DNA from 3 places in the Streptomyces sp. NPDC088400 genome. Region 2 is predicted to be linked to each of the others. Evidence: riboswitches for the same ligand, from Rfam matches in the RefSeq annotation. Region 2 holds a riboswitch; each other region holds the start of a gene.
What was found. A riboswitch is a leader RNA that binds a small molecule or an ion and turns the genes downstream of it on or off. The one in region 2 is predicted to bind cyclic di-AMP.
Positions count from the first base shown of each region.

Region 1 (2,195 bases), on a different contig from region 2:
CAGCGCGGCGGAAGCCTCTTCGTGGGACCGCGTGGCCGAGTGCGAGAGCGGCGGCACATGGAGCGCGGACCTCCGTAACGGCTACTACGGCGGACTGCAGATGTCCCAGGCGACCTGGGACAAGTTCGGTGGCGGCGAGTACGCGTCCCGCCCCGACCTCGCCAGCCGCACCCAGCAGATAGCGGTGGCGGAGAAGGTGCTCAAGGTGCAGGGGATCACGCCCTGGCTCAGCTGCGCCACGATCGCCGGGCTGACGGGCATCCTGACCGGCGACGGCGACACCTCGGAGCCCGGTTCCGAACCGTCCGGCCCGACGGACGGGCGGAGCACCGCGCCGGCGGACGGCTCCTCGGCCGACCCGGGCGCCACGCCCTCCGCCTCCGACGACGGCGAGAAGGAGAAGGACGGCTCGACCCCCTCCGGCTCCGCCGAGACGCCCTCGCCCGGAGCCTCCAGCTCCGCCGACGGCTCCGACACGGACAGAGGCACCGGGCCGGCCACCGGCAAGCACCGCGGGAGCGCGGCGCCGGAGGAATCCGCCTCGGGCAGCGCGGACGAGGAGCGCGCATCGGACGGCCGTGCCTCGCGAAGTGACGGACCGACACGGGGCACGGGCAGCCTCACGGGCGGCGCCACGGACGACGGGGTGAAGGGTCCGTACATTCCGGACGGCCACCACGGCGTCGGCGACCCCGTCTGGCTCGTCGGGGCCGAGCAGAAGGTGTCCGGCGGGTGGGTGTGAGCCGACCGGCGGGCGAGCGGGCGTTGAACGGCCCGTCGTGGACCCCGGATTCGGCGGTCCGCCCCTGATCAGGGCCCTGATCTCGGCGCGGGGCAAGGGCAGTTCGAGGGGCGGTTCGGGGTTCTATGTCCGCTTCTGGGCAACTGAGACAAGGGTCTCTTTGCCACAAGTGATGCCCATTGCTCCGCTAGTTGGTCGGATTCGCCCCTCACCAGCGGAAACGTGATCACCAAGGGGGGGAGGAAGGGCGATTTTCCCGAGTTGTGCTCCTTTGAACAACCGGGGGGCCTGTGATTACGGTCTGAACCGCTCGCACCGCGGGCCCCGTCGACCGAAACGCCGAATCCTGCCGTCGGTCGGGGGGAACAGTCGTCGCGTCAAGCGCCGAAGGCAGGAGCGGGGGACCCAAGGTTTTAGCGCCGGGCCCGGCTGTCGAGAGGGACGCCCAACAGCGTCCCGGGAGACGGCGGGGACCGGCTTGGGGTGAAGCCGCGTGTGAGAACACGCGGCCGGGCAACTCACTTGGCCCGAACCCGACAGCTGACCTCGTAGGCGTCGGTGAGGGGATGATCCATGCTGTTTTCCGGTAAGGCCAAGCACCGCCGCCCGTCCAAGGCCGTTCGCTACGCCACGCTCGCCGGGATCACCGGTGCCGCCGTCGCGGCCCCGCTGATCGGCGCCACGTCCGCGTCGGCCGCGTCCTCGTCCGAGTGGGACCAGGTCGCCCAGTGCGAGTCCGGCGGCAACTGGTCCATCAACACCGGTAACGGTTACTTCGGTGGCCTCCAGTTCTCGTCGTCCACCTGGGCGGCGTACGGCGGCACCTCCTACGCCTCCAGCGCCGACCAGGCGTCCAAGTCGCAGCAGATCTCGGTCGCCGAGAAGGTCCTGGCCAGCCAGGGCAAGGGCGCCTGGCCGAGCTGCGGCGTGAACCTGGGTGGCGCCTCGACCGGCTCGGGCTCCGGCTCGTCCGACTCCGGTTCGGGCTCGTCCGGCTCGGGTTCCGGTTCCGGTACGCAGGAGCAGCCGCAGCAGTCCCAGCAGCAGGCCGCCCCCGAGCAGCAGCAGGCGCAGCCGAAGCAGTCCACCCGGGATGCCGAGCAGCCCGCCTCGCGCGGCGAGAGCCGTCCGGTCACGATCAAGAAGGGGGACGGCGAGTACAAGGTCAAGTCCGGCGACACCCTCTCGAAGATCGCCGACGCCAAGAAGGTCAAGGGCGGCTGGAAGAAGGTCTTCGAGCTGAACAAGGACATCGTCAACAGCGCCGATGTGATCTACCCGGGCCAGCAGCTCCACCTGAGCTGATCCGAGGATCCGAAGGGGATCAGCCCCAGCCGGGTTGATCCCCCGGGCCGCCCCACTGGGCGGCGCCCCCCACAGGCCACCCCGGCCCGGAGCGTTCACCCCCGTACGCGCCGGTCCGGGGTTTGTGCTGTCACCGACGTGTAATCGG
Region 1 covers NZ_JBIVMZ010000014.1:111,340-113,534, forward strand. The annotation lists gene ACIQD6_RS29465 (transglycosylase family protein) at 1-742, shown strand, start outside; cyclic di-AMP (ydaO/yuaA leader) riboswitch at 1,115-1,312, shown strand; gene ACIQD6_RS29470 (transglycosylase family protein) at 1,316-2,047, shown strand.
Region 1: linked by a shared signal. The riboswitch ahead of ACIQD6_RS29470 (transglycosylase family protein) and the one ahead of ACIQD6_RS33995 (M23 family metallopeptidase) in region 2 are both predicted to bind cyclic di-AMP.

Region 2 (2,195 bases):
CGTGCGCCGCAGCGGTGAACGGCTCGCCTCCGCCCGCATCATCGCCGAGACCGCGCAGCGCGCCGTGCTGCCCCGACCCGCCGAGCGGATCGGCGGGCTGCGTGTCGCGGCGCGGTACGAGGCGGCGCAGGAGGGGGCGTACATCGGCGGTGACCTGTTCGCCGTACAGGACACGCGGTACGGGGTGCGTCTGGTGGTCGGGGACGTACGGGGGAAGGGGCTCGACGCGGTCGAAGCGGTGGCGGTGATCATCGGGTCGTTCCGGGAGGCCGCCGAGCAGGAGAGCTCGCTGGAGGGGGTCGCGCAGCGGCTGGAGCGTGCCCTGACGCGGGAGGGTACGCGGCCGGGCGGGCTCGACTCCTTCGAGGGGTTCACGACGGCCGTGCTCGCCGAGATCCCGCACGGTGAGGGTGTGGTGCGGCTGGTCAACCGGGGGCATCCCGAGCCGCTGCTGATGTGCGGCGACGGAACCGTACGGATGCTGGTGCCCAGCGACCCCGCGCTGCCGCTGGGGATGAGCGAGCTGGGCTCGTGGCCGGACCGCGCCGAGCAGTCCGCGTATCCCGCCGGCGCGACGCTGCTGTTCTACACGGACGGGCTCACCGAGGCGCGCGACGACCGGGGGGTTTTCTACCTTCCCCGCGAACGGCTCGACGGGCGGACCTTCCCGGGGCCCGACGAACTGCTCCAGGCGCTGATCGACGACGTACGGATGCATACGGGCGGCGGGAGCCAGGACGACATGGCGCTGCTGGCGGTCAGCCGGCCGGTGGAGGGGGAGCCGGAACGGCGCAGGAGCACGCCGGTCGTTCCGTGACGGTGTCCCTGGGGTCCGCCCGGTCCGTCGGGGGGCTGCCGGGGCCCGAGGGGCCCGTCCGGCCCAGTCCTGCCCGTCCGGCCCGGTCCGTCGGGCCGCAGGGCCTGCCCGGCCCGTCAGAGCCCGTCGGCGGGTGCTCGTGGAGCCTTCATGGAGCCCTTCACGATGCCTTCACCGGGTTCGCCACCGTGGGTAGTCAACAGATGCCCCTCCGCATAGCAATTGACGGACCGTCAGAATTGACTGTGACCCCGAATTGCTGTCAACTCGCCCCGTTGCGCGCGCTTGTGCCCTGGTGTGTCCGTTGCGAAGTTGTTAACGATCATCAGGAACAGCTTGGAATAAGGCCCTGCTCTCTATTAACGTTCGATAACGCAGCGCGGTCGTCCCAGCCGTCGCCAGAGATGGCACCGTGCGCAGCGCCGAATTCCGCAAGGGAACCGGGGAACCACCAATTGGGGTGAATCGGACGTTCTTTGCTGCCTCCGTGCGGCAGAAGCGCCCGTAGGAGACCTTCCTGCTCCGAACCCGTCAGCTAACCCGGTAGGCGAGAAGGAAGGAAAGGAGCGCGCCCCCGTGGCGTCCAACAAGCCTGCCCCGGCAGCCCCCTTCGAAACTCTCTCCTACGGCAAGGAGCAGCCGGAACCGGGCTGGGGAGAATGGAATCCCACCGAGGAGACCATCCGCCCCGTACGCGGCAGACACCGCGTGGCCGCCAAGCGCAACAACGGGCTGGCCCGCAGCTCCACGGTCCTCGGTGTCGGCGTCATCGCCGCCGTCGGCGCGGGCGGCATCGCCACCGCGCAGGACAAGCCCGCGGTCTCCATATCCCTGCCCGATGTGGTCGCGGACAACCTCCCGGACGCCAAGTCGCTGCCCGGTATGGGCTCCCTGGCATCGGACGACTCCGGGACTGACGTCCTGGCCAGCGCCCCGCTCACCTCCGCCGGTCTCACGGAAACGGACAGCGAACAGGGCGCCAACGCGGGCGAGGCCCTCCGCGCCCGCATCCTCCAGCAGGCGGAGCAGCAGCAGGGCGCCGCCGACGCCGCGCAGAAGGCGGCCACGGAGACGGCGGCGGCCGAGAAGGCCGCCTCGCAGGCCAAGGCGCGGCAGACCGACGCCGAGAAGAAGATCGAGGCGGCGAAGAAGAAGGCCGAGGCGGAAGCCAAGGCCAAGGCGGAGGCGGAGCGCCTCGCCAAGCTGGCCGCCAGCTACTCCCTCCCCACCTCCTCGTACACGCTCACCTCCACCTACGGTGAGGCCGGTTCCCTGTGGTCCTCCGGCCAGCACACCGGCCTGGACTTCGCCGCCCCGACGGGTACGCCCGTCAAGGCCGTGCACAGCGGCACCATCAAGTCCGCCGGCTGGTCGGGCT
Region 2 covers NZ_JBIVMZ010000021.1:24,048-26,242, reverse strand. The annotation lists gene ACIQD6_RS34000 (PP2C family protein-serine/threonine phosphatase) at 1-817, shown strand, start outside; cyclic di-AMP (ydaO/yuaA leader) riboswitch at 1,228-1,382, shown strand; gene ACIQD6_RS33995 (M23 family metallopeptidase) at 1,394-2,195, shown strand, end outside.

Region 3 (2,195 bases), on a different contig from region 2:
CGCCTCGATCGCCTCGGGCTCGACGCCGACCGCCAGCAGGGACACCGCGATGGAGAGCCCCGCCCGGTCCTTGCCCGCCGCGCAGTGCATGAGCGCGGGGACGCTGTCCTCGGCGAGGGCGTGCAGGACGCGGCTGTGTTCGGCGGTGCGGTCCGCGATGATCGAGCGGTACGAGTTGGTCATCCGGGCGGCGGCTTTGCCCTCGGCGAGGATCGAGTGCAGCTGCTCCAGGTCGCCGTGCCGGATCATCCGCCAGAACTCGGCGCCGTCGGCCGGGTCGGAGAGCGGAATGTTCACATGGCGTACGCCCGCCAGTTCCACATCCGCGCCGTCGAGCTTGAGATCGGCGGAGTTGCGGAAGTCGAAGATCGTGTGCAGGCCGAGAGTGGAGAGGAAGGCCGAATCGGTCGCGGTGGCGTTGGCGAGATGGCCGCTGCGGAAGAGTGTGCCGTACCGCACCTGCCGACCGTCCGTGGTCGGAAGCCCGCCCACGTCCCGGAAGTTGCGCACTCCGGTCAGCTCGGGCTCCGTCGACGGGACCTGCGGCACCTTCTGCGTCACGGCCTGCTCCTCCGTGTCCGCCGTCGGCGCTGCTCGCCGACGACACCGATTCCTGACCCTGAGGCTTTCCGGCCCCACGACTTCCTGACTCTATGACATCTGTACCAGGGGCAATCGATTCAATGGCGGGATCCGGATGTGCCTGCGTGTGCCTGCCGAGGACGGCCCGGGTGGCTGGAGTTCGCTCATATCCAGGTCTGTCCGTATTGGGTAATTACATGCAACATGCCCCACTCGCGAGGGAGATGGACCCCGACTCGTGAGCAGGATCATATCCGTGACGTTCTGTGCTGACGCCGCGCATACGAATTGCCGTGTCACACGGGTGGGGAAGATCGGTAATCCACTCAGTGTCACCGACGGGCCCGGGTAATGACGCAGCGCGTTCGGGCATCGGGAAAGATCTGCTTGTTACGGCCGTCCGACTCGCTTACGTTCACTTTCAATCCGAGCGGAACGCCGAATCCTGCCGCCGCCCGGAATTCTTATCCATCCATCCACGCGTGGCAGGAGCGGGGGACCCAGGTAGTACGCCGTTCCGTCAGTACGGACGGCTTGGGGTGAAGTCGCGTGCCAGGCGCGGCCGGGCATCTCCAGCCCGAACCCGACAGCTCACCTCGTAGGCGCCGGAGAGGAATTCGCCATGCCCGCGAAGGGTAAGCACCGCCGTCCCAAGGCCAACCCGATCTCACGCGGATTCATCGCCGCCGGTACGGGCGGCGCCGCCATCGCGCTCCCGCTGATCGGTGCCACCGGCGCGCACGCCGCCGAGAAGGCCGCACCGGCCGCCGCGCCGCAGGCCGCCGAGTCCACCGCCGAGCACGCGGCCCGGAATGTCTCCGCCGCGCAGGCGCAGGGGGGCGTGAAGCAGGCCGCGACCCAGACCGCGAAGACGTACGCCGTGGTCTCCGGCGACTACCTGTCCAGGATCGCCGACGAGCAGAAGGTCAGAGGCGGCTGGCAGAAGCTGTACGACGACAACCGTTCGGTGGTCGGTGACGACCCGTCGATGATCCACCCCGGTCTGAAGCTGACCATCGGCACGAAGTCCGCCGGCGGTGGCTCGGAGGCCCCGGCCTCGGAGGCCCCGGCGAAGGCCGAGGCCCCGGTCAAGTCCTCCAGCGGATCCACCGGTGAGTCCTCGGGATCCGGTGCCACCGAGCGCAAGGCTCCCGCCGCCAACACCGGCTCGCAGAGCAGCGGTTCGGACTTCGCCAAGCCCGTTGACGCGCCCGTCACCACCCAGTACCGCGCGTCCGGCGGCAGCTGGTCCAGTGGCTACCACACCGGCGTGGACTTCTCGGCGTCCTCGGGCAGCACCGTCAAGGCGGTCGGCGCGGGCACCGTCGTGTCCGCCGGCTGGGGCGGCTCGTACGGCAATGAGGTCGTCATCCGGCACGACGACGGCAAGTACTCGCAGTACGGTCACATGTCGTCCCTCGCCGTCTCCACCGGCCAGAGTGTCGGCGAGGGCCAGCAGATAGGCCTCTCCGGTGCCACCGGAAATGTCACGGGACCGCACCTGCACTTCGAAATCCGCACCGGTCCGGACTACGGCTCGGACATCGACCCGCTGGCCTTCCTCCGCCAGCAGGGCGTCAACGTCTGACCCTGCACGTCATTCGCCCCTCCGC
Region 3 covers NZ_JBIVMZ010000002.1:475,117-477,311, forward strand. The annotation lists gene ACIQD6_RS07040 (tyrosine-protein phosphatase) at 1-561, opposite strand, end outside; cyclic di-AMP (ydaO/yuaA leader) riboswitch at 1,009-1,200, shown strand; gene ACIQD6_RS07045 (peptidoglycan DD-metalloendopeptidase family protein) at 1,205-2,170, shown strand.
Region 3: linked by a shared signal. The riboswitch ahead of ACIQD6_RS07045 (peptidoglycan DD-metalloendopeptidase family protein) and the one ahead of ACIQD6_RS33995 (M23 family metallopeptidase) in region 2 are both predicted to bind cyclic di-AMP.